Regions from separate parts of the Psychromonas sp. MME2 genome, predicted to be linked through region 3. Evidence: predicted binding sites of a transcription regulator. Region 3 holds the regulator's gene; each other region holds the start of a gene.
The links. The regulator sigma-54, encoded in region 3, starts transcription at its own class of promoters, with help from an activator protein. The targets are predictions, from matches to a motif close to GTTGGCACGNNNNTNGNNT.
Positions count from the first base shown of each region.

Region 1: AB1A03_RS06830 (LPP20 family lipoprotein) is a predicted target of sigma-54. The motif match lies at 3,695-3,713, and genes of this name have one in related genera.
Region 2: AB1A03_RS01335 (CCXG family PEP-CTERM protein) is a predicted target of sigma-54. The motif match lies at 3,421-3,439, and genes of this name have one in related genera.
Region 4: AB1A03_RS14885 (PEP-CTERM sorting domain-containing protein) is a predicted target of sigma-54. The motif match lies at 4,352-4,370, and genes of this name have one in related genera.

Region 1 is NZ_JBEWXI010000006.1:186,428-192,745, forward strand. It holds gene AB1A03_RS06815 (DUF7305 domain-containing protein) at 1-1,352, shown strand, start outside; gene AB1A03_RS06820 (flagellar assembly protein T N-terminal domain-containing protein) at 1,606-2,754, opposite strand; gene AB1A03_RS06825 (FlgO family outer membrane protein) at 2,909-3,637, shown strand; gene AB1A03_RS06830 (LPP20 family lipoprotein) at 3,758-4,252, shown strand; gene AB1A03_RS06835 (flagella synthesis protein FlgN) at 4,310-4,729, opposite strand; gene flgM (flagellar biosynthesis anti-sigma factor FlgM) at 4,754-5,068, opposite strand; gene flgA (flagellar basal body P-ring formation chaperone FlgA) at 5,145-5,600, opposite strand; gene AB1A03_RS06850 (chemotaxis protein) at 5,957-6,318, shown strand, end outside.
Region 2 is NZ_JBEWXI010000002.1:207,517-213,834, reverse strand. It holds gene coaBC (bifunctional phosphopantothenoylcysteine decarboxylase/phosphopantothenate--cysteine ligase CoaBC) at 56-1,285, shown strand; gene dut (dUTP diphosphatase) at 1,299-1,757, shown strand; gene slmA (nucleoid occlusion factor SlmA) at 1,780-2,376, shown strand; gene AB1A03_RS01340 (DNA-J related domain-containing protein) at 2,648-3,229, shown strand; gene AB1A03_RS01335 (CCXG family PEP-CTERM protein) at 3,485-4,099, shown strand; gene AB1A03_RS01330 (permease) at 4,181-6,318, opposite strand, start outside.
Region 3 is NZ_JBEWXI010000012.1:199,048-205,365, forward strand. It holds gene glgC (glucose-1-phosphate adenylyltransferase) at 1-181, opposite strand, end outside; gene mgtE (magnesium transporter) at 550-1,911, opposite strand; gene AB1A03_RS11205 (HPr family phosphocarrier protein) at 1,924-2,199, opposite strand; partial or broken gene rapZ (RNase adapter RapZ) at 2,200-3,047, opposite strand; gene ptsN (PTS IIA-like nitrogen regulatory protein PtsN) at 3,086-3,532, opposite strand; gene AB1A03_RS11220 (RNA polymerase factor sigma-54) at 3,634-5,082, opposite strand; gene lptB (LPS export ABC transporter ATP-binding protein) at 5,121-5,846, opposite strand; gene lptA (lipopolysaccharide transport periplasmic protein LptA) at 5,852-6,318, opposite strand, start outside.
Region 4 is NZ_JBEWXI010000014.1:43,141-49,458, forward strand. It holds gene AB1A03_RS14865 (RecQ family ATP-dependent DNA helicase) at 1-660, shown strand, start outside; gene AB1A03_RS14870 (right-handed parallel beta-helix repeat-containing protein) at 1,168-2,523, opposite strand; partial or broken gene AB1A03_RS14875 (ISAs1 family transposase) at 2,809-3,264, opposite strand; gene AB1A03_RS14880 (excinuclease) at 3,586-4,026, shown strand; gene AB1A03_RS14885 (PEP-CTERM sorting domain-containing protein) at 4,429-5,142, shown strand; gene AB1A03_RS14890 (serine hydrolase domain-containing protein) at 5,325-6,318, opposite strand, start outside.

The sequences.
Region 1 (6,318 bases), on a different contig from region 3:
AAAGTAATTTAAAAGCCAACTCATTCGTACCGGTCGGTGCTAATTACTCTTTGCCTGCACAGTACATTAATTTAAATGGTTCAACATTTACCTTGGTGAGTATGGGAAGCTATCAAGGTGCCACTGCGTATTTGAAAACAGAAATAGAGGCGATTGAAATAACAGGGAAAAGCCTTTTTACTGATGCGGTAGCTGGTTGTGATGGGGTTTATGTGGGACAAGGTGGAGGCACGGTAGATAGCTATAATTCTAGCCTTGGTCCATACGATCCCAATGCACATAATGATAAAGGTAATGTCTCCACTATTAATAGTGGCGCGGATATCGAACTATCCGGTAGTGGTAGCATTTATGGTAATTTAACATCAAACGGGAGTATTTCCACAGGGACGTCAAGTGGTAGCTCTATCTCAGGGGCTGCCACCGCGGCTAATAATATACAATTTAAAGGGATTACTTCTACCTCTAATATTCATGCTGGTGGCAACTTAGATTTTAAGGGGTTAATTGCCACGGGGCAAGAGATCACCGTTGGTGGCGATTTATACGGTGATAATGGTAAGGATATTAGCAGCTCCGTAATATATGGTGGAGAAAACCATAGTAATTTAAAAACGGCAATACATAGTGACCAGATTTTGCCACCTGAAATTGATTTTGGAGAATGTGATCCGCTTGATATTGTCACGGAAATGACAGCCATGAAGGGGCAAGTTCCATCGGGTTCAACCAATAGTTACAGCGCAACAATGATTGGCAGTAATTTGCAATTCAATGGCGCAGAGGTCTCTTCCGATGGTACGCCTATTGCGGGTGTCGCGCCTGTCACCCTTGATGTGTTTGGTGAACCCACCGAGGTGTACATCTTTGATGAGTTTACACCGATAGGGCAGGATATCACTATCACGGGGGATATAACCCTATTGATAACCGGGGATATATTGACTAAAAACAGTAACTTTGTCTTTGCTGACGACACGAGCTCATTGACGATATTGACCGATGGTTCGGTAAATCTTGATTCATTGACGGATCTTTTTGCTGATGAAACGGTTAACTCTGAGGGGGAGGCTCCACTCACCATATATTCATCATATGAAAGCAGTAATGATTCGGATATGGCTGTGACAGTGGGAAGTAATGCTGATATGTACGCCAGAATTTATGCTCCGAATGGTAATTTAGATTTAGGCGGCGGTGGTGATATTATGGGGGCCGTGCGAGGCAAAGAGGTTAATGTTTCTGCTGGTACAGGTATTCATTATGATGAAATGCTATCGGATATGATTGATATCCCCGATGAGGAGCCGACGGCAGCGTCATTTACTTCTGTGCACTATTTTTATCCGTAGCCAGACCCTTTTTCATGTAAAAAAGCCCCTGAACAATTGTTGTTTTAGGGGCTATTTATTTTAATTTATAGCATTATACCAATCGGAATAAATAGCTGATCTATTTTACGGGTTAAAATAACTTACTTTTTTGTTGTAAGTTTCGCAAAGGGAGCAACCATTTTCGTCAACTTACGCCTCAAATTAAGCCATTTTTCCTGCGCAAAATTTAGATCACATACTTAACCCAATTGCTATTACAATGGGATATCTATTATTTAATTTTTGCTAAATCATTAATTTGTATATTACCTAACGGGTAATTATCAATGGTGCGAAGGATCGCACTACTATCATGAACTTCAATAACTTGCATCGGATCTTGGTATTGAGTTTCTGCATTGCGCTCGATGCCAAATTGATCTTTATAATTACTGCTATAGAAAAGAGTGAGTGTCTCGCCTTCTTTGAGACCATTGCGTTTACCTAGGTTAATTTGCACGCTGTTATTTTTTACTGAAATCACTCTGGCGATCGGGAGCATGCATTGCAATTGTTTATTGATATCTTCATTAACATTAGCGAGCAGGTTAATAATTGCTTGCCCATACTCCCTTTGCCAAAACAGTTTACTCTGTAAATCAGCACTTTCATGCATACCATATTCCCATTTAGCTTCGGTGCGATATTGCTTGCTCATGACAAGGGTCCCCTGTAGAGCATCATAGAGATAAACGGTCATATAAAAATTTCGTAGTGGGTCAACAAGCCAATAGTTAATCGAATTTTTGCTGTCAAAATCAACGGATAGATCATTGATCTCGGCGTAAAAAATATATTGGCTATCGGTTTGTGTTGCCATCGTTGATAGAGTATTAGAGATATTTTGCAGGCTATAATGTTGCCCTAATCGGACCGGAATATCGATTAATTCTCTAACATCTAACTGTTGAGGTGATAATTTTAAGCGGTTAAATAACGTTTGCGTTATTTGCTTATTAATGGTGTGTATCTGGCCGTCAACGGCATGATTGGGATTGTTTAATTTAAAACGTGTAATGGCGATCGATTTTGGATACTGGGCTCCTTGGCAACTATTATGTGAGAGTTCAATATCGACACTGATAGTGACCATTAATTTATCTTCTTTTACATTTTCATCGATGATGGTTAGTGAATTAATTTCGCCTTTACTGTTAAATACCAATTTATTTTCAACTAACACCCCATTGTTGACTTGCTGCAGAATGGATATTGGCCCCCCAGAATAAATTAATGCATTTTTTAGCGCCTCTTTGATCGCCACATCTCGGGCGCTATCGATATCCTGCTTAATAATAAAAGCTTCTCCGGATGACGTAAATAGCTTTGCATTGACACTGCAGCAGCATAAAGCCAAAGTGAAAAGTATATATTTTAACATAGAGAACCTTTAACTTAAAAAATAAACCTGTCATTATATTAAGCAATTTTCGAACCAATATTTTAAATAAATTTGGATGATAAAGTTTACTAAAGCTTTTTGCCCTGTTGCCGATACCTTCTATGAAAGTTAAATCTGTCCAAGGTAGGTAAGAATGAATAATTTATTGGTACTGGCAGGGGCTGCCTTGTTATTACAGGGATGTGCGTCAACAGCTCCCGAGCAAACAAGCGCGGCACGTAATATAGAAACGACTGCCGTTGTAAATACTCGCAGCGTTAGCAAAGATGATCATCTCTATTATTATATTGCTCGTTCTTCAGCGAATAGTGATGCTGCTTTAGGGGAGGTTAATGCGAGTATAGTGAATAATAATAGCAACTCGGATATAACTTCCTTTGTTGGTGAGCGATCTTTTGTTCTTTCTGAAGTCGTCAGCGATATGGCAGAGCAACTTATTATTAATCTCCCTTCGACATCTCGTCATCAGGCAATCGCCTTGACATCTATTGTTGATCTACATAACCATCAAACCACCAACTGGCTAGGGCAAACTATCTCAGAGCAGTTTATCCATGAATTGCATATTCGTCATATTCCCATTGTTGACTTTAAAATAACTGGCAATATTCAGTTAACCCCTGAGGGTGAATTTGCGTTAACACGCGATTGGAAAAGGTTGAATAAAGACATAGATGTTAACAGAATTTTGACAGGTACAATGTCTCGTAATGAAGAAGGGGTGATGCTAAACATTCGCATTGTTAACGCTAACAATAATTTGGTTGAATCGACTAGTAGTGCTTTTCTCCCTAATAATATGTTTGTTGGTGGGAATTATGATTATCAAGAAAAAAATATATCTCACGTAATAGTACATTAAGTGATAAAAGTTTGAAATTAGTACAGATTGTAAAATGAAACTAGGATTATGCTTTTAAGTGGCTCGATTTTTGCTTTGTATGATTAACTCTGCAAGAAACACAAAGTAAGGAATATTATTATGTCACATGGGATTAATCGTTTCATCTCTTCGCTCTTAATGGTTGTCGCTATCTTGTTGTTAAGTGCCTGTGCGAAAACCAATGGTCAGCAACAGAATATGCTGTTTAGTAGTAATGATCAGCCATACATTATGACTTCTATCGGTTATGCTCCAATTGCCGCGCAGCAAGGTGAATCCTTTGATCTGCAAATGTTGAATGCAATTAAGGCTTCTAAATTAGAGGCTTATAAAGAGTTGGCGGAACAAATCTATGGTGTGTTATTGAGTTCGGAAAATGCAGTCAATGGCTCACGTTTGCTTAACGATTTGATTCAAGCGCAAGTGAACGGTTTGGTCAGAGGGGCGAAGGTGCTAAAAAGTTATCATGAAGGGGATCTCTATATTACAGAACTTGCATTGGATATGCGTAGCGTCTCATTATTAAAGGAGTCAGGTATTAGCTATAGTAAGCAAGAGCCTGCCGTTAATGTTGAACAGCAAGTGTTTTATTAGTTTGCGTGTTGTTGGCTAGGTCGTGTGGTATAGAGGTAAATAAATATTGCTCGTTGTTTATGCCTTAATATCTTGACCTAACAGAGATGCACTTGTCAGGGAGCCCTTGTTATTATAAGTGACGCTGTTTTTGCCCGTTTCTTGTTTTAAAATCTGCATTAAATGTTTATTGCTTTTCATGCTCAATGTGACTAGTTGGCCATTAATGTCGTTACTTTTTTTGCATGAGCGAAGCTGTTTATCGATTTCTTGTTTTAACTGTTGTAACTTTTCATTTTCCGCTAGGGCTTTTTGTAAGCCGTTTTTTATCAAGCTGTCATCGATTGAGGCGATCTGTTGCAAGGCATTTTGTTTGTCAGACAAAATTTCTTTTAATGAAGAAAAATTTTTTTCTTTGAGACAGGTAGTTTCCGCCTCGAGGATTGATTGTAAGGTATTAATTAGGGTCAGTTGTTGCTGTAATTGCTCTGCTAGCATTTAAATATCTTCCACTATCGATTATTAGCTAAATGCTTTACTAAAGTCACCTTCAAATTTACTTAATTTTTCAGCCAAGCGTTCGGTATTGATTTTGTAATCACCATTCAAAATTGCAGCTTTAAGAGATTCAATTCGTTGTTTATTCACTTGAGGCTCCGAAGATGATTGTTTTTCTAGTTTATTTAAATTCAACGCTTGTGAAGTTAACTGCACGGAATCTTTGCTACTCGCACTTGTTGTTTGGGATTGTTCACCTAAAGATTGTTGTTTTTGTGCCTTATTTTGCTCAACAATGATGTTTTTTTGTACGCCTGATCGATTTATATTTATACTCATGATCCTATCCTTAAAGTACTACATATTTAACTTATCGGCCGTATTTATAATTTCTTGAGTACTAAATTACAAAAAATTAGAAAGACACTTGAACTTCCTTTAGCCCTGATACTGTCCCAACAACTATTCGTTGTGTGCGTGAATTTTTAACTCTTACAGTGCCTCCAATATTAGCATCATTTAAAGCAATACCTGAAGTTTTTATTAGTAGCCCTTTGTTATTTGCTTTGATCACTACCTTGTCATCTTTGCAAACAAAACAGACGTCTCTTTCGGTGATTATTTTTTCGTTAGATAGATTACGTTTTAATCGCGTGCCGATAAGTACGCTTAATTCATCGAAACTACCATTTTTGGCTTGATATTTAGTCACATAGCTTAATTTTATATTATCGGCTGTTAATCTATTGCCCTTGATCAGTGACGTGCTTGTCATTACTCTCGGTATTAATATCTTAACCTGTGCTCTGACATAGGTTGTCCATGGCTTTGGATCTGTACAGGTGATTTTTACCGCTGTATTTTTTTTCAAGGTGTCACCGATAACCTCCCCAATCAATTCACTTGCACAGGGGATAAAGTTGTGACGATTATCAATTGGGGAAATGTTAATTTGCAATTTCTGTTTGGTGTTTGTATCGTATGAAGTATCATATTTGGATGAAATAATGGATTCTGCAAAATTTTCTATCTTTTTTCTGTAATTGCTCTCAGCGAAACTATACGAACAGTTTATAATAAGCAAGATGAGGAAAAAACGTATCAAAATATTCACCTTATTCGTTGATTATTTATTTATTGCTTAATTAAGAAACTTAGTTTAATGGATTTCCCTTCATTATAAAACTACTTGTTTTTGCTAAGCACTATAACAAAAAGGATTTAAACATGGCCGGCATTTTAGACTCTGTGAATCAGAGAACACAATTGGTGGGGCAAAATCGTCTTGAGTTGCTTTTATTTAAATTGGGTGGAATTCAACGTTATGGGATTAACGTATTCAAGGTAAAAGAAGTTTTACAGTGCCCACCTTTGACAATGCTTCCTAAATTACATCCTTCCATTCGTGGTGTCGCTCATATACGAGGACAAACTATTTCTGTTATTGATCTGAATTTGGCGACAGGTGGACGCGCTATCGATAACGTTGAAGAGCGCTTTATTATCATCACAGAGTATAATCGTTCAATTCAGGGGTTTTTAGTGGGCTCGGTCGAGCGCATTATAAATATTAACTGGGAAAATGTGTT
Region 2 (6,318 bases), on a different contig from region 3:
TTGCTCTTTTTAATTACCCCTAAATAACTAGGGGATAGTGATTAGAGTGGTCGTTATGTCTGTTTCTTCACCCTTAGCGGGAAAAAAGATTTTATTAGGTATTGCTGGTGGCATTGCTGCTTATAAATGTGTTGAACTAACTCGTCGATTAACGGAGTTTGGTGCGGATGTACGCGTGGTTATGACGACATCTGCAAAATCTTTTATCACCCCCCTCACAATGCAAGCTGTTTCTGGCCATGCCGTGGCTGATGATCTACTGGATCCTAATGCACAATCGGGTATGGGACATATTGAGCTTGCGAAATGGGCAGATCTTATTTTACTTGCTCCGGCAACGGCGAACCTTATTGCTCGTTTACGCGCAGGATTTGCCGATGAATTATTAACCACGCTTTGTTTAGCAAGCCCTGCACCGATAGCGGTTTCTCCTGCGATGAATATGGAGATGTATCTCGCCTCTGCTACACAGGAGAATATTGCTGTTTTGGCTCAGCGCGGCATGCATATTTGGGGGCCGGGAGAAGGGCCACAAGCCTGTGGTGATATTGGTCCTGGTCGAATGCTCGAAGCGCATCAATTAGTTGATCTCGTGGTTGATTTTTTTGCACCACAAAAAGCTATTTTTAAAAATGTAAATATTACGATTACAGCAGGTCCGACACAAGAAGCGTTGGATCCTGTTCGTTATATCAGTAACCATAGTTCGGGAAAAATGGGTTTTGCATTGGCAGAGGTAGCGCAAAAAATGGGGGCAAATGTTACCCTTATTACAGGTCCCGTCGCGTTAACCTGTGCGGCTAATATTAATCGAATTGATATTAAAAGTGCATTAGATATGCATGCTGCAAGTTTGCAGACTCTTGACCATTGCGATATTTTTATTGCCTGTGCTGCGGTCGCCGATTATCGCCCCGAAGTGATTGCCCAGGAAAAAATGAAAAAGCAATCTGGAGTTGAGAATTTAACGCTTCATTTAGTGAAGAACCCAGATATTATTGCCGATGTCGCAAATCATTTAGATCGCCCATTTTGTGTCGGTTTTGCTGCGGAAACTGAAAATGTAGAAGCTTATGCTCTCGATAAACTGCAACGTAAAAATTTAGATTTGATTGCAGCTAATGATGTAGCTAAAGCTGATCAAGGCTTTAATAGTGAAAAAAATGCATTAACGGTGTTTGCTGCCAAGCAGCGATTTGATATAACACTTGCTGATAAAAAAAAGGTTGCCCAGCAATTGCTTGAAGTTATTCATCAACAATATTCTACGACGAATAACGATTAAGAAAATAGGAAATATAATGAAACAAATTGAACTAAAAATTCTTGATCCCCGTATTGGTAAAGAGTTTCCATTGCCTGAATATGCCACAATAGGCTCGGCAGGTATGGATTTACGCGCTTGTATTGATAGCCCAATAAGCATAGCTCCGGGTGAAACGCAGCTTATACCAACAGGCATCGCGATTCATATTGCAGATCCAACGTTAGCTGCAACGATATTGCCTCGCTCAGGCTTAGGTCATAAGCACGGTATCGTATTAGGAAATTTAGTCGGCCTTATTGATTCTGATTATCAGGGGCCATTAATGGTTTCTTGTTGGAATCGCAGTGCAACCGCTTTTACTTTGCAGCCAGGTGAACGTTTAGCGCAATTGGTTTTCTTGCCTGTGGTACAAGCAACATTCGAAGTGGTTGATAGCTTTGATGGTAGTGCGCGTGGGGAAGGTGGTTTTGGGCACTCAGGGACAAATTAAATAACAAAGGATGTTGTTAACAATGGTGACAAAAACAGAAAAGAAAAAGGTAAACCGTAAAGATGATATCTTACGCGCGTTAGCCATTATGTTAGAGGGGAAGCCTGGGCAACGTATCACTACGGCAAAACTTGCTGCTGAAGTGGGTGTCTCTGAGGCGGCGTTGTATCGTCATTTCCCGAGTAAGGCGAGAATGTTTGAAGGGTTAATTGATTTTATTGAGACGACCATATTTACACAAATTAACCTTATTAAAGATCAGCAAAAGCAAACGTTAATTCGTATTGAACATATCTTGTATTTTTTGCTTGGTTTCGCAGAACAAAATCCGGGCATCACGCGTATCTTAACGGGTGATGCATTGTTGGGTGAACATGAGCGATTACAATCACGTATCGAGCATTTATTTTCCAAATTAGAATCGCAAATTAAACAGGTGTTAAGAGAGAAACCAATTCTTGATGGCGGTAAGTTAGGGGTTGATGAGGCTATTGCAGCTAATATGCTACTTGCCTATGCAGAAGGACGTATGAGTCAATTTGTTCGTAGCCAATTCAAACAAAAACCGACGCAATTTTTTAAAGCGCAATGGGCTTTTTTTCACGAACAGTTTAAATAGCCATATTCTCATACCAATTCCGATAAATAGCTAATTATTTTACTGGTTAAAACAACTTACTGCTGCGTTGTAATTTTCGCAAAGGGAATAACCATTTACGTCAAATTACGCCTTGAATTAAGCTGTTTTTCCTGCGCAAAATTTAGATCACATACTTACCGGAATTGGTATCATCATCAACGTTTTAAAGTATTCACAAAGTGTTGATGATGTAACTCTTCCATTAAACGCGAGCTAATCAATCCACCTGCGCTTGGGATGACTATAATCAGTGATAAATTATCAAAATAGCATTTTGCTAAAACTTGTTAAAAGTCACCCCGAAGGGATCAAAGAGTATGATTTATTAAAGCTGTTACAGGAGCAACAACTTCAACAGCAGCAACACCTACCGTTTGATAACTTGGCTTTATTCCAGCAACATTTTCTTTTATTTCATGCACTTTATAAGCTTTCAGATCAGTTGCGATCTGAACAAGCAGGTTATATTGTTATTGAGGCACTGAACATTCAATGGTTGCCGCAAAGTGTTATTGCACAACAGCCAACCAGTTTAGTTAATAGAGATCCGTTGCGTGCATATTATCTAGACATAAATAATTTGCATAATACTAGCGGCGAAGAGGTTGATAATTTACTGGCTAGTTTTTGGTTGAAAATGAGCGATGATAGTGAAAAGCAGAGTGCTTTAGCACTATTTGAGTTAAATGAACCCTGTGATTTGGCGATGGTTAAAAAACGATATCGGCAGCTTTTAGCTAGGCATCACCCCGATAAAGGAGGTGCTGTTGCAACAGCGCAAGCTTTGAATGAAGCGATGGCGGTTTTAAAACGTTATTACGCTGAAGGTTAAAGATATGCACGCTTTTCTTTTCGGGTAACAATAAATGATTATCGTAGGAGCTTGTTGATTTTTATAAAGAATAGATTATAAGTGTAAAATAAATACCGAAAAAACAACATGTATGTCGAAAAAAATTACACTAATGGTTTTTGAATTCTAATGTTCGCCTATATTGTGTTGATATTTAAGTGTTTTTATTTATTGGCTTGATATTTGCAATTTAAGGCTTCGTTACGTTTAAAATAATTAACTCAAGGAAGATAAATGAATATCTCTAAAGTATTCTCTACCGCAATATTCGCCACCACGATGGTAATTTCAGCTAATGCTTCTGCGTCACTAATGACTGTTGCAACAAGAACGATTGATAATGCAGCTATGATTGATAGCAGTGATTTCATTAGCTCTTGGAATAGCCAAAGTTCAACGGTTACAACGAACGCTATCGATGCATTTGAGCTTTATAAAACTGGAAATAATACCATTAATCATTTTTCAGTTGATTTTACTATAGGTGCGACTGGGACTTGGGGTGTTGAAGCTGGATTAGATGCACACTATGGTGCTGCGTTATATCTTGATGGGCTTTTACTAACAAATAGAAGCGATGATTTATGGTGGAGTACAGACTGGGCTAATAGCGATGTTATGAAAGCACATGATATTGATATCTCAGTTGGTAGCCATTTATTGGAAATATACTGGGCGGAAAGCTGCTGTAATGGACCAAGTACAGTGAGATTTACAAATGATGGCCAAAATTGGGATGTGATGTCAAAAGAGAGTATTGCAGCCGCAGTACCTGCTCCCTCTGCATTAGCTATATTTGGTATCGGATTAATCGGATTCGGTTTGCGTCGTAAAAATAACAACGCATAAATTTAGCTTCTGAAATAATGAAATAAAGCCCCAATATTGGGGCTTTATCATTTCTAATACTCTCGAAAAGTGTTAAGCCGATTAATGGTGTTTATGACGTATCTTCATAAAGCTTTTAGGAACTAATTCGGCAATAAAGCTACGTGCTCCACGGCGCAGTAATGAGCTTAAGTAGAGTGTTAAGATAATGCATAAACTGATAATTTGCCACCAACTGTAATTGCCCTGCTGTTGCAGCCAGGATAACGAAATCGTATCAATATATTGATTGATTCCTAGGCCGATAATAAATGCTCCTCCCACCATTAGCATCGCTAAACTCATTGCAGCAAAAACCCCCTGTTGCTGGCGAATCATTTTTAATAGCTCAATACTGATTGTTGGTGCAATTAAAAAGAAGGCGATGGCAGCTCCCGGTGATAAGCCTGCCAATAATAGCATTGCAATGACAGGTGTGATGCCCGTGGCACAGAGTGCAAAGGGAAATGCAACGGCAATCATTACTATTACTTGTAACCAAAGAGCTTGTCCAAAAAAGTCCCAAACAGAGGCTGCAGAGAGGGTTGCTGCCAGCATCCAGCCTAATAAAACCCATGGGGCTGTATGATCTAACTGGTGTTGATAACCTTGCTTCACAGCATTTACAAATCGTGAGCTTGAGTGCTCACATTGGTTCGTGTTTGCTGCCGATGTAGTGTGTTGTAATTTAAAATGACGGCCTATGACCCATGCAATTAGCAATGCAAAGAGTGCGGCTAAAACGATGCGTAAGAGTAATAACTGCTCGCCTAGTAATGGCCACGAAATTAACAGCGCATCAAATCCTACAATGGGGGCGGCAATTAAAAAGGCAGTGGCAAAGGTTTGATTAGCCCCCATGGAAAGTAGGTGTTGGTGCATTTTAGTTGCACTAGGAGAACATATGGGCAGGGGTAAACCGTAGGCAACCCCCTTTAATGAGTCAGCAAAGAATGTTTGGCTGTCTTGAACCGGTAATATCGAAAACTTAGGTTTAAAATAATGCATTAAGGCACTGAGGAAATATGCCAACAATAGCATTGGCGCACTATGCATAGCGATATTGGTGAAGTTAATTAGTGTCAGTGCTGTATTATGTTGACGATGCTCATCGGTATCACCACTATTTGCTATTTTGTTGCCTTGATCATCATGCAGCGTTTCGTTGCTTACTGCGATATGTTGATGGTCGTGATCATCATGCAGCGTTTCGTTGCTTGCTGCGATATGTTGATGGTCATGATCATCATGCAACGCTTCATTGCTTGTTGCGATATGTTGATGGTCGTGATCATCATGCAGCGCTTCGTTGCTTGTTGCGATATGTTGATGGTCGTGATCATCATGCAGCGCTTCGTTGCTTGTTGCGATATGTTGATGGTCGTGATCATCATGCAGCGCTTCGTTGCTTGTTGCGATATGTTGATGGTCGTGATCATCATGTAGCGCTTCGTTGCTTGTTGCGATATGTTGATGGTCGTGATCATCATGCAGCGCTTCGTTGCTTGCTTCGATATGTTGATGGTCGTAATGATGTGCTTCGGTAGTAGCAATAGCACCATGGTCGTGATGATGTTCAATATAGCCAAGCCAGTGTGGTAATAAAACGGAGCCTAACACTAACAAACCTATCAGGCTGCCAATTCCCGCTGCATATTTATTTTCGGATGGGGGTGTCTCTTGACCATGCCCATGAAAATAGGGGCGATGTAAGACCACATGCATAATCGAGCCCATGACAAAAGCTTGTAACCAAGCTAGCCATTGTCCGTCTAGTTGTGCTAAAGAGTAATCGGCATAATAGGCACCAATCAAGGTGGCAATGGACATACATGTTAAAATGAAAATTGGCAGTGCACGGCCATATTGCGGGCGTAATAACCACCAAATTGTTAAGCCAACGGGAAATCTATGTAGTAATACTCCAAGGGCAAGTAACCAACTGGTGTGATTATCCGGATCAAAAATAAGCACTGAACCATCAATGCTAGCGTGCAATATTAGCCCTAAAATACCCAGAAATAATGTTGTTTGATGTGCTTGATGCGCGGCTTTATGAAAATATTTTTCTATCCAACTCGGTGCTAATATGCCCAAAGCCATTAATACTAATACAATTAAACCACCACTGTGTAATAACTCTGGAAGAATGTGGAATAAGACTAAACCGGAGATGGTCACAAATATAAATGCATCAACCA
Region 3 (6,318 bases):
ATTTATATTGTGTTAAAACCAGTATACGCCTTAATCCAGAGTGGAGGCAGTTTGTTAATGTAAAGTCAATAATGCGATATTTTCCACCAAAAGGGACTGCAGGCTTGGCTCTATTATCCGTTAGTGGTGATAATCTTGAGCCCATTCCACCCGCTAAAACTACTGTTAAGACATTTTGCATTGCACACTCTCCTTGGTTATTAGCGTCATTAAATAATATATTAATCGGAAACTGATGTTGTGCCGATTAGAATAGATAGCTGATCTGTTTTACTGCTTAAATTAACTGAGTTTTTCATTTTCTGTGTCGCAAAGGGAACGTTTGATTTTTATATACGTGTTATTTAATTATTTATTATTAATAGTTTTCAACTTCAAGCTTTATGCCAGTTGTTAATGTATTGAAAAATAAGGGATAAAATAAAAATAGAATCTATTAAGCACCACTTTGAGGCAAGTGTATAAATCCTTGCACTATAAAGGTTATAGATTAGATGGGAAAAGTGATCATAGTAATGCTCGTGAAGAACCATGAGCATTACTGGGGGGTTAATGTCGTAGTACTAATGTTGCCATGCCGAGGAAGGAGAATAACCCGATGACATCGGTAACGGTTGTTAATGCCATTCCGCCTGCTAATGCCGGATCAATTTTATATTTATGCATTAATAGAGGGATCGTCACGCCAGCGATACCGGCTACAGAGAGATTAATGAACATTGCGCCAGCAATGATAAAGGCAACACGTATATCATCTTTCCAAATAGCGACGGCAGAAGCGACTAAAATTGCCCAAACAATACCATTAAGCAATCCGATAGCGGCTTCTTTGCCAATTAGCCAGCGCGTGTTATTGTCACTTATATGGCCAACGGCAATACCACGGATAACCAATGCTAATGTTTGATTACCCGCGATCCCCCCCATGCTAGGGACAATCGTCATTAAGACGGCAAGAGTGGCCATTTGTTCTAAGGTCGCTTCAAACATATTAGATACGGAAGCGGCAACAAAGGCGGCCATTAGATTAACCGATAACCAAACAGTACGTCGTTTAGCACTGGGAATTATCGCGGCAAATGTATCTTCATCATCGTCCATACCAGCCATACCCATCATCGAGTGTTCGGCATTTTCACGAATAATATCAACAACATCATCGATAGTGATTCGACCAAGAAGGTGTTTGTTGGCATCGATAACAGGCGCGGATATCCAGTCATGACGTTCGAATAATTTAGCTATTTCACCTTCATCGAGTTCTACCGATAACGCTTCGGTTTGATCATTCATTACCTGTTCAACAGACAGACTTGGATCAACGGTAAGTAGAGTCGATAGTGGTACATCACCAATTAATTGGTCGTCTTCATTGACCACATATAAGGTGTCGGTTGCTTCTGGTAATTCCCCTTTGAGGCGTAAATAACGTAAAACAACATCAATAGAGACATCCGCTCTTAGCGTGATCGTGTCGGTGTTCATTAACGAACCAGCGGTATCCTCAGGGTAAGCCAATGCTTGTTCTACACGGTGTCTATCTTGCTTGTCCATCTTCTGTAAGACGGCTTGATAGAGGCTATCTGGAATGCCCCTTAGTATGTAGGCGAGATCATCGGTATCCATCCCTTCTGTGGCGGCTACAAGATTAGCGGCACCCATTAAATTGATAATGCCATCTTTAGCATCTTCATTTAATTCTTCTAAAATTTCACCATGTTGGTCATGGTCGGTTAAATTCCAAAGCACTTTACGGTGGGAAGGAGGGGAGGACTCCAGTAGTAAAGCGATGTCACAGGCAGCCATTTTATCAAGGATGCTGCGTGCACGGACAAACATGCCACTTTCTACTGCTTGATTAACTTCTTGAAGGCGTTGCTGAGCATTTTGTACATCTGTATTTTCCAGCATTGCCTAACTCCTTTATTCTTCTTCGAAAAATTTATCTTCTATTAACTTTGTAACTGCACTCATTGCTTGCTCTGCTTGATTACCTTGGGCAATAATCTCTATCTCTTGACCATAACAGGTTTCTAACACCAACAATCCCAACACACTATCAGCATCGGCCTGTTTTCCTTGATGCTTAATGGTGATGGTGGCATCAAAAGAGTTTACTAATTCAACCAATTTTATGGTTGCTCGTGTATGCAGGCCAAGTTTATTCTGTATTGTAATTGTTTGATTAATGATAGCCATTTATTTATTGCCTTTTAAACATTTATGTTCAATTTGCACTTGGTAGTGAGGTTTAAAACGTGCCGCTATTTGCTCAGTGACATAGACGAACGGTGTTTCCCTCCAGTACAACCAATCGCAATCGTGACGTAATTTCGGTTATTCGTTTCAAGGTAGGGTAACCAAGAGTGGAATAGATTTTCTATTTGATTGATGGTCTGCTCGACCATAGGCTGGCTACGCAGGTAATCTTTAACTGGCTTTTCAAGGCCAGTGTGTTCTTGCAGTTCTGGTATCCAATGAGGGTTGGGTAAAAAGCGTACATCAAACATATAATCAGCATCTTCCGGGACCTTATATTTAAAGCCAAAAGATTGGAAAATAATCAATAAGTTACTTTTAGTTGAACCTTGTAAGTGAAGTTTTAGATGTTCGTTGAGATTGTGAATCGATAACGTTGTGGTATCAATCGTTAATGAGGCTATATTCTTTATGGGAAGTAGTAGCTCTTGTTCTAGGTCTAGCGCTTGCGATAAGGATAATTTGCGTTTAGATAATGGATGCAGGCGCCTTGTTTCACTATAACGGCGGATTAAAGCGCTGGTCATGGCATCGAGATAAATTATTTCTACTTCAATTTTATTCTGTAATGCAGCAAGCAACGTTTCTATAGCGGCTATGTCGTGAGGCAAGTTGCGAATATCTAAGCTGATCGCAACTTTATTATTGCTGGGATCAACGCTATCAAGTAATTGTTCAAGGAGTTGGTATGGGACACCATCGATGCAGTTATAACCTAAATCTTCAAGTACATGTAACGCGATCGTTTTTCCTGAGCCTGAGCGTCCACTAATAATTATTAATTTCATGCTAATCCCAACTAGTTATTGACTCTGTCCTATGTTAACTACTCTGATTGTAGTAATTTAAACAAGGCTTCGTCTGAATCTGCCGTTCTCAATTGACGCAGAAATGGTTTATCTAATAATTTTTTGCTAATTTCAGAGAGTGCAACTAGGTACTCTTGGCATTTATCTTCAGGAACAAAAATAGCAAATAAAAGGTCGACATTATTACCATCGTAAGCATCGTAATCAATGGCTGTATCACATTGTAAAAAAACGGCTGTAGCGGGCAACGATGTATCAATTTTTACATGTGGGATTGCAATGCCGCTTCCGACCCCCGTTGACCCTATTTTTTCACGCGCAATTAAATCGTTAAATAACGTTTGTGCGTCAATGCCTAGTTTTTCAGCCGCGATATGGCTAATTTTTTCTAGTGCGCCTTTTTTACTTGTACAGTTTACCTTGCTGAAAACGGAGTCTTGAGTTAATAAAGTCGATATTTTCATATTATATATTCTGTTTACGATCCATAAAATTAGCGCGCAATTCTAGCAGGTTCTTCTTGAATGACTATTAACAAATAGTCATTTTTTAATCTTAATCAAGTCTATAGCAACTGTTTACGCTGATTTGATGGCGGTATACCTAATGATTCTCTATATTTTGCAATGGTTCTACGTGCGACTTTAATACCTTGCTCTTCGAGTAACTGAGTTATTTTATTATCACTTAAAGGTTTATTTGGTGATTCTGCTGTTACTAGCTTCTTGATTAATGCGCGAATGGCTGTCGATGAACACTCTCCACCACTTTCAGTGGCGACATGGCTAGAAAAGAAAAATTTGAGCTCATAAATCCCTCTAGGGGTGTGCATAAACTTCTGCGTAGTCACCCGAGAAATCGTTGATTCATGCATTTCAACCTCTAGTGCTACATCATTTAACACCATCGGTTTCATTGCTTCATCACCATACTCGAAAAAAGCTTGCTGTTGTTGGACGATACAATTGGAAACCTTTAGCAGTGTCTCATTTCGACTCTCTAAGCTTTTAATGAACCATTTAGCTTCTTGTAAGTGACCTTTAATAAATTGTGAATCTGTTTTACTGATATTAGATTTACATAAATCGGCATATTGCTGATTAATCGATAAGTGTGGATTGCAATCAGGGTTTAAAGAAACACGCCACTGCCCTGCAATTTTTTTAACGTAAACATCGGGTACGATATATTGTGCTTTACTCTCTTCGAGTTGATTGCCAGGACGAGGCTCTAGACTCTGAATAAGGCGCATTACTTCACCTAATTCACTCTCTTTTAGTTTAGTTTTTCTTGCTAATGTTCGGTAATCTCGATTAGCCAGTAAATCCATATGCAAATCAAGAATCATTAATGCTTCGCTGCGCCATTGTGTTTGTTCTGACAGATGTTTTAGTTGTATTTGCAAACACTCTTGTGTGGACCGAGCTGCCACACCAAGCGGATCAAAATGTTGGATACGTTTTAGTACCGCTTCCACTTCATCTAACTCTAGATCCGTTAGTTCATCATTTAAACTTTCTAAGATATCTCTGCAGCTAGTGGTTAAATAGCCGGATTCATCAATGGAATCGATAATTGCGGTAGCAATGAGCTGGTCTGTATCTGTAAATGGCGTCAACTGCATCTGCCAGATTAAGTGGTCTTGTAATGTATCTGAAGATTCGCCTTGATAGACAGTATCTTCACCTTCATAATTGACTGTGCCAGAGGAGACTGACGTTGTTGGTGGTGCAGTGAATGACTCTTCCCAGCTATTTTCAATAGGCAAATCATCGGAGAACTCCTGTTGAGTTAACGCCTCCGATGTGTCCATGTCGCTACTATCTTTTTGTTCGCTACTTACCTCTGCAATACCACTTTCATCGTCTTGTTGAAGTAGCGGATTTTCATCCAGCACATTTTGAATTTCTTGCTGTAAATCAAGTGTAGAGAGTTGTAATAATTTAATAGCTTGTTGTAATTGAGGGGTCATAGCAAGCTGCTGACCCATTTTCAATTGTAAACCCTGTTTTATCAAAGTATCTCTTCCTCTTACGCAAATAAGGTGATTAATTAAAGTCTAAACTCTTCACCCAAGTAGACCTGTTTTACATGGTCATTCTCTAATATTTCTTGCTGTGTGCCAACTGCAATAATTTCACCATGACTAACAATGTACGAGTGTTGGCAGACATCTAAGGTTTCTCGAACGTTATGGTCGGTAATTAATACGCCCAAACCGCGGTCACGCAACTGCTGAATAATATTTTTTATGTCGATAACTGAAATGGGATCCACACCGGCAAAGGGTTCATCTAGTAATATGAATTTTGGCTCTGTAGCAAGCGCTCGGGCTATCTCTACCCTGCGACGCTCACCACCGGATAAGCTCATCCCTTTGCTGTGGCGAATGTGGGTGATATGAAACTCTTGTAATAGGGTCTCTAGCTTATCTTCGCGCTGTGCTGCCGTTAACTCTTTACGAATTTGTAAAATGCCCATGATATTTTCGCTTACCGTTAAACGACGAAATATAGAGGCCTCCTGAGGGAGGTAACCGATCCCTTTTTGTGCTCGAATATGCATGGGATGATGAGAAATATCTTCATCATCAATGGTTATTTTACCTTCATCTTGTTTTACTAAACCCACCACCATGTAAAAAGAGGTTGTTTTACCCGCGCCGTTAGGGCCAAGTAAACCGACAATTTCACCTGTTTTCACGGTTAAGCTAACACCATTAACTACCGTGCGACCTTTGTAGCTTTTCACTAAACCTTGTGCAATTAATTCTGCCATTCTATCTATTCTTCTTTTTCTATGGTTTTGTCGTCCGAGGTCGATGTGTTTTTATTTTCAAATTGTGCGGGTAAAAATACCGTGTTAACACGATCAGTTGCAGCTTGACCCGTGCTCACCGTTAACTCTTCATTATTGATGGAGTACACGATTTTTTCACCATTAACTTCACTATCTAGTTGTTTTACTTGAGCATTGTCCTGTAGCGTGATGGTGCTTTCTGCTAGATCATAGCGAATGGTGTTGGCTTGGGCATCAAAGGGTTTGCCATCATCTTGTGTTTGATAAAATGTCGCTAAATTGCCTTCTGCTATCATTATTTCTTGGTTTGCTTTTTCACCACGAATGACCGTTAGTTTGTCTGCGGTAATTTTGATCGTTCCCTGAGTTAATATCACATTGTCAATAAATACAACCGTATTTTCCTTCATTTTTGCATGTTGACTGACGGAGCTAACATGGATCGGCTGTT
Region 4 (6,318 bases), on a different contig from region 3:
AATCGCTTTAATGGAGAGCGGCAGCAGTTTGTGCAGGCCATTTTCAACAGCGCAGATAAAGCGCGTACTTGGGCAACCATCAACTTTGACCAATTACAAAGGATATATCCAAGTGAGCGTAGTCGCGTGATCACGGCGATTGATTATCTCGATCAACAGGGATTGTTGGAGCTACAAACAAAACAGATGACACAGGTCTATCAAGTTAGTCATCAACCACTTAATACAGACTTACGCGACGGTCTCGTGGTGCAGTTTAAAAATAAAGAGGCCAGTGAAATAGCACGGATTCATTATCTACTCGACTTTTTCTCCAGTCAGCAATGTTTAACTTTACAACTCGCGCGTTATTTTTCCGATGCGAATCTGCAAGCGCCATGTGGGCACTGTTCCGTCTGTGCAGGAAAGAGTGCTAGCTTGCCTGAACCTCCCGCGTTAATGCCATTAACTGACCTTGACTTTACCCAATTAAGCGCCGCAATTAGAGATAAATTAGCAGAGAAAACAACACCAGTGCTATTGGCGCGTTTTTTCTGTGGGCTACCGACACCCATTTTCACCCGCTTAAAAGTACGTAACGTGCAAGGATTCGCACGTTTAGAAAAGTACCGTTTTGCACAAGTGCAAGGGTGGGTTGAAGCGAATTTGGGGTATCGATAGTAGGAAAAATACGCTGCGATGGTATCCCTCACAACGGATGAAAAAGCAGCGCTATAAACGACTGTTAATAACCTTTTATCAACGTAATATTGATCTGTTTTTAATCAATGTATCGGGGCAGTTTGCTGCGTTTGCTTTTTATTAAAGCAAAAGATATGGATGTCCTCGATCTCAACTCCCATATTTTTATAAAGTATAAGATGTGGCTGTCCCCGTTCTTGCCTGATGAAAGTTAGCGAGTTTATTAGCCACCACAACTAATAAAAAGCTAATCATCATCAAACTATCTTCTGTTTTACATGCTTTTTTCAGAATGCCTTAATTCAATGAAACTGCTAGGGGTACTCTGTGTGTCGAGATAAATTGGTATTCGAGGTGTATTCACTGCGTGGATTGTTAGTGTCTGTAATTAGCCTGATCTTAGTGTTTTACGTCATTTGAAAAGCGGGTTCAATGAAGAGCTACGCAAATGTTGCTCTTCATTAAAGTGATTAAGCTATAGTAAACTCAGTTACAAACTGGTGAGTCAATAACATTACCATGAGCGTCATAAAACTGAGGAGCATTGCCGTTACCATCAAAACTGCTTTGATTAAAGAAAATATTAGTATTACCTGAAGCTGTACTTGTACCTATACCACAAGGGATAGTATAGAAAGAAGCGTTCACCGAATAAGGGTTGCGCGTTATAAAGTCTGAAGCATCGTTATCTTGCACTAATAAGTTTTCATAACCAAATGCTAAAATAGTATTTTGCCCTGTCCCTTCAAAGGTATTACGCACAAGAGAAATATTTCTACTTGCCTGTGCATGATTAAGTGGTGCTTCATGGTCTTGGAAACCTAGCACATTAATACCTGTTGCAAATCCACCCGTTGTACCAACCACAATCGTATTAGCATCGACAACAATATTTTCACTGTTATGCTCAACATTGATGCCTGCTGTAAAGTTATTTTCAATACTCGCATCATCAGACCAAATATCGTCTTCCGCTGTTGCAACCCAGTTTCCTGCAACAGTAATGTTAGCAACCGTCGCAAGTGCAATACCAAATTCATTCGCACCCGCGATACTATTCGCATTAATTGTTGAGCTATTGGTAAACACCACTGGGCGATCACTAAATAATGCACGTGCACTAGCATCAAAAAATGGAATGTTTTCAAAACTAGGCGGTACATATATACCATCATTGCCTGCATCAACAGAGAATCCTAGGCGAATACGATTACCAGTCACACGATTATTTGAGATGTTGATGGTTCCGCCATTTAATACGACATTATCGGCACTCACATCGAGTACGTGGTGCACACGACCAACATCACGCAATAATTCAACACTACGGTTTACCTTGTTAAAATCATTATTGGTAATCGTTAAATTTCGAGGAATGAGCCCTGAAGAAGCAACGCCAACCGGAGTGTTTTCAAAGGTATTGTTGGTAATGGTAATATTGCTAATTTGTTGATAAGCATCTTCATAGGGAATATTAATTAAACGTGCGTTAGAGTGGTCATTGCCGGCATCTGCAGCAACTTGAGTATTTTCGTTTTGACCATTTCTATCAAACATTAATAAATTTTGAATAGTTACATTACTGCTTTGAATGTTAAATAGTGGTTGAAAAGCATCAGTTGAAGTACGCACTATACGGCTGACACGAAAACCTGGTGCACCTTGAATTGTTACAGGTGATTGGATGTCGAATTGTTGTGATGTCGTAATGGTACCAAAAATTGTAATCGTATCTTTACTATCGCCATTATCAACAGCTGCCTGAAGGTGTTCTGACAACTGTGCTGCATTATATGCAGAGAAGTTTTCCGCAAAGACGCTATGGCTTGTCAGAAGAGTCATGAATACTGCTGCTGAAAGGGGGGAAATAACTGCTTCGTTATCATTGTAAGTGGTGATTTTTTCAACATAAAATAGTCTCCTTGTTATATTTTATTCGGATGCAAATCTAGCATTAAAAAACGCTTAATTATTAAACAGTTGTAAAATGCAAAGGAAATATCACAAAAACAGAGTGTTTAATAATGAATTCGTGATATTGGTTGATGTTTTTGGTTTTTTGGTTGAACTTTTTTGTTTTGTTTTGTTTTGTTTTGTTTTTGACGTTTTCTTGGGGTGGGGACACGGCTAGCGCATTTTAATCCCGCTCTCCAACAAGGTTGAGCGGTATTTATCATCTAGCCCTGCCATCTTCTGTTTCGCAGCCATACTGGCCGATTTACTTTTATCTTGTTTGAATAAGGCCATTGCCATTTTTCTCATAACGTTAAAGGCTAATGGTCCTCGTCCTTTACGTATACGTGACTCATCTTCTCTAAATGTCATATCAAGTACCCAATGCATACTTTCAACTTGCCAATGATCACGCACTGCGCCTAACGCTTGCTCTGCACCTAACTGCAATGAACTAATGTACCAACGTGTTTCCTCTGTTTCTTTGCCTGTACTTTTTTCATGTACTTGTGCGGTTATTTTAATAAGACTGTTTAAGCCTGACCAACGATATTCCTTGGCCAACCATTTTTTATCAATTAATAATTGCTCACATATCCTCGTTTCAATACGCCCATGACCTGCTGAAACAAAAGGCTGGACACCCATAAATTGAAATAAAGAAAATCAACGTGTTAGCTGTTAGCTGTTAGCTGTTAGCTGTTAGCTGTTAGCTGTTAGCTGTTAGCTGTTAGCTGTTAGCTGTTAGCTGTTTTAAAGCCCTTGTTTGAATTGTGCGTATACATGCACTCTAGGCTTGAACCTATTATTTTTTAAACAGAATATTTATTTGAATATCAATAGATTATGAATTACTGTGTTTTTTTATTTAATACAATCAGGCTGACAATGAGAAATTGTATAGCCTCGTTATGCTCTAGTCATAATCAACCTATTTTGGAATTTATAGCAATGAAAAAATTAACAACTCTAGCGCTTTCATCACTAGTTTTTTTCTCATCAAGCACTTTTGCTAGAGATGATGTGGGTAATTATTCTATTACAAAGGCAATGAGTTCTGAAGTGGCTAAATCTAAATTAGGCTCTGAAGTTTCATTCTACTTTGGCGAACAGAGTTACGGCAAAGCTCTCAAAGAATTAGGTGAATTTAAAACTAGGAAAAAAACAAACGCTTTCAATAAAACAGATGAAGAAGCGTGCAATTGGGTTTTCCTTTCTGCCATGATTTCTCTAAAAGACCGAGCGATAAAAGAAGGTGGAAATGCGGTAGTAAATATCAAATCAAATTATAAAAACAATCTCACCTCAAGCAACGAGACCTTTCAATGTGGTGCAGGAGCCATTATGGCAGGAGTTGCGCTGAGTGGTGAGGTGGTGGCACTCGAAAAATAAACATAATAGTACTAGAGAATACCCATACTTTTTTGACTAAAAATAATATGCCACGTTCAATTAGGTGTAGGAAGTTCACCATGTATTTCAAAACGGTGTTTTGTAACTTAGGCATTTCCTCGTTGAACGTGGGTTTATCTTTATGAAGTAAAATACATGGATGCCCCGTTTGTTGTCGTTTGTTGCTTACTTATTTGTAAATGCATAGTTATGAGAAGTCATCAGGGCTAAACCTTGTTTTACATTAGTCGAATTACTTTACATACATAGAAGGCGATGTATCAATAAATCAATATAAGTGCATGTTTAAAAATAGATTATTTAAGTTGGCTTGTTTTTTGCTTTGATGGTTTGACTTAATAAGTCAGGCACATAAATAAATATTACTATTATTGGAAAATTATGAATTGCATTAAAACTATCTTCTTAACCGCTTTATTCGCTGTTACTTCTCCTTTCGCAACAAGTGGCATTATCAACTTTGATAAATATGCTGCGGGGACAATTATCGACAATGAATATAGCTTGTCTCATGGTGTTACCTTTAACGGGGTAAATGTTGCTCGTAATGCAGATAACCTAGCGGTGATATTTGATACAAATAATTATACTGGTGGTGATAGTGATCTTGCTGCTCCTTTCTTTAATAACTCAAGTCTAGGAGATCTTAGCCCTGGTAATGTGTTAATTCTTCATGAAAATCCCAGTACTTGTAATGCATTAACCTGTACAAATCCTGATGATGAAGGTAGAAGAGCGGCCGGTTACTTTAATATTGATTTTTCTGAAGCGGTTACCCTGAACAGCATTGATTTTTTCGATATTGAAAGTCAAGAAACGAATAGCAATACTTTAGTTTCTTTATTTGATATTAACGGCGAAGAAATATCAGCAAATACTTTTTACACTCCCTTTACTGGTGGTGACAACCAATGGGCAAGACTCGATTTCGGTATATCAGGAATTTACTCAATGCAAATCAAGCTACATGGTTCAGGCGCAATAGATAATATTAGCTACACGAATACGAAAATTATCGTATCAGAGCCTGCAACGCTGGCGATTTTTGCTCTTGCTTTAATTGGATTATCGACTCGCCGATTCAAAATAAGTTAATCTGGGAACTGTACAGGACACCCCGTGCTCAGAGATAAATCGAGGGGGCATGGGAGTAGATCTTGCTTTTTGCACTTTTAACTTCTATCGCAGTGCAATCAAATAAAAGATATAGATGCCGCGAACTTGATAAGGTAGTGCCTGTATTTTATTTTTGAATGCAATACAGGCGGATAAACAGGTTATTTAATTTCTTCTTTTACAAAGTTACGAATGTAGCCTGCTACGTTGTTACCTTCGATACGGTTACTAAACCATACGGCAACGATATTTTTATTAGGTGAGATGTATAGACCCTGTCCACGCATACCGCCTTTGTAGATATCTCCATCTGCAAACACCGCATCAAATTGGTAGCTGCCACCAATTGGTTCATCAGGGAACATGCCAATAAAACCAACGTGTGCAGGGCTTACTTTGTAAACGCCTGGTTTTACCGATTTCTGAATATGTTTCACCATGTCGCTAGGAATGATTTGCTTTTCAGCGGTTGCTGACCATGAATCGGTAAATAACATGCCAAAACGAGCCATGTCTTCGATGTTAGAATTGAATAGGCCGTGAATCACTTCATGACCATCAGGTGTCATTGAGAAGTAACCATCGCCAGTCATGCCCGCTTTTGACCAAACGCGCTCTTCAAACACTTCCGATAAGGTTTTGTTTTCAATTGTTGCAATCAGTAAACCTAGCATTTGCGTATTAGCAGAGCTGTATTCAAATGCTTGGCCTGGCGCTTTTGCTTTTGGAATGTTAATTAACGTATCGTAATAGTTTGGTGCTTCCCCCGTTTCTGCGAACATCATTTTAGTGATCCAAGAGTTAGGGTTGGCACGTGCCGCATCATTCTCTTCATGATCCATACCTGATTGCATATTTAATACGTCGATAATTGCAATGTCACCCCAATCTTTACCGTTTAGTGTAGGGATGTACTGTTTAAGTGGTTTTTGTACATCAAGCTTACCTTCAGCTTCTAACATCGCGACAAGTAGACCCGCGATAGCTTTGGCGTTACTCATCCATACATGTTTTGTATTTGCAGGAATGTTGTTTTTTTCAAAAATAACCTTGCCATCTTTCACAATCATCATTGAGTTTACAGCTGGGTTTTCACCATTCATTATCTCAGTTAATTTTGTATCATTAAAAGTCGCGTTATTTACTTTACTTGCT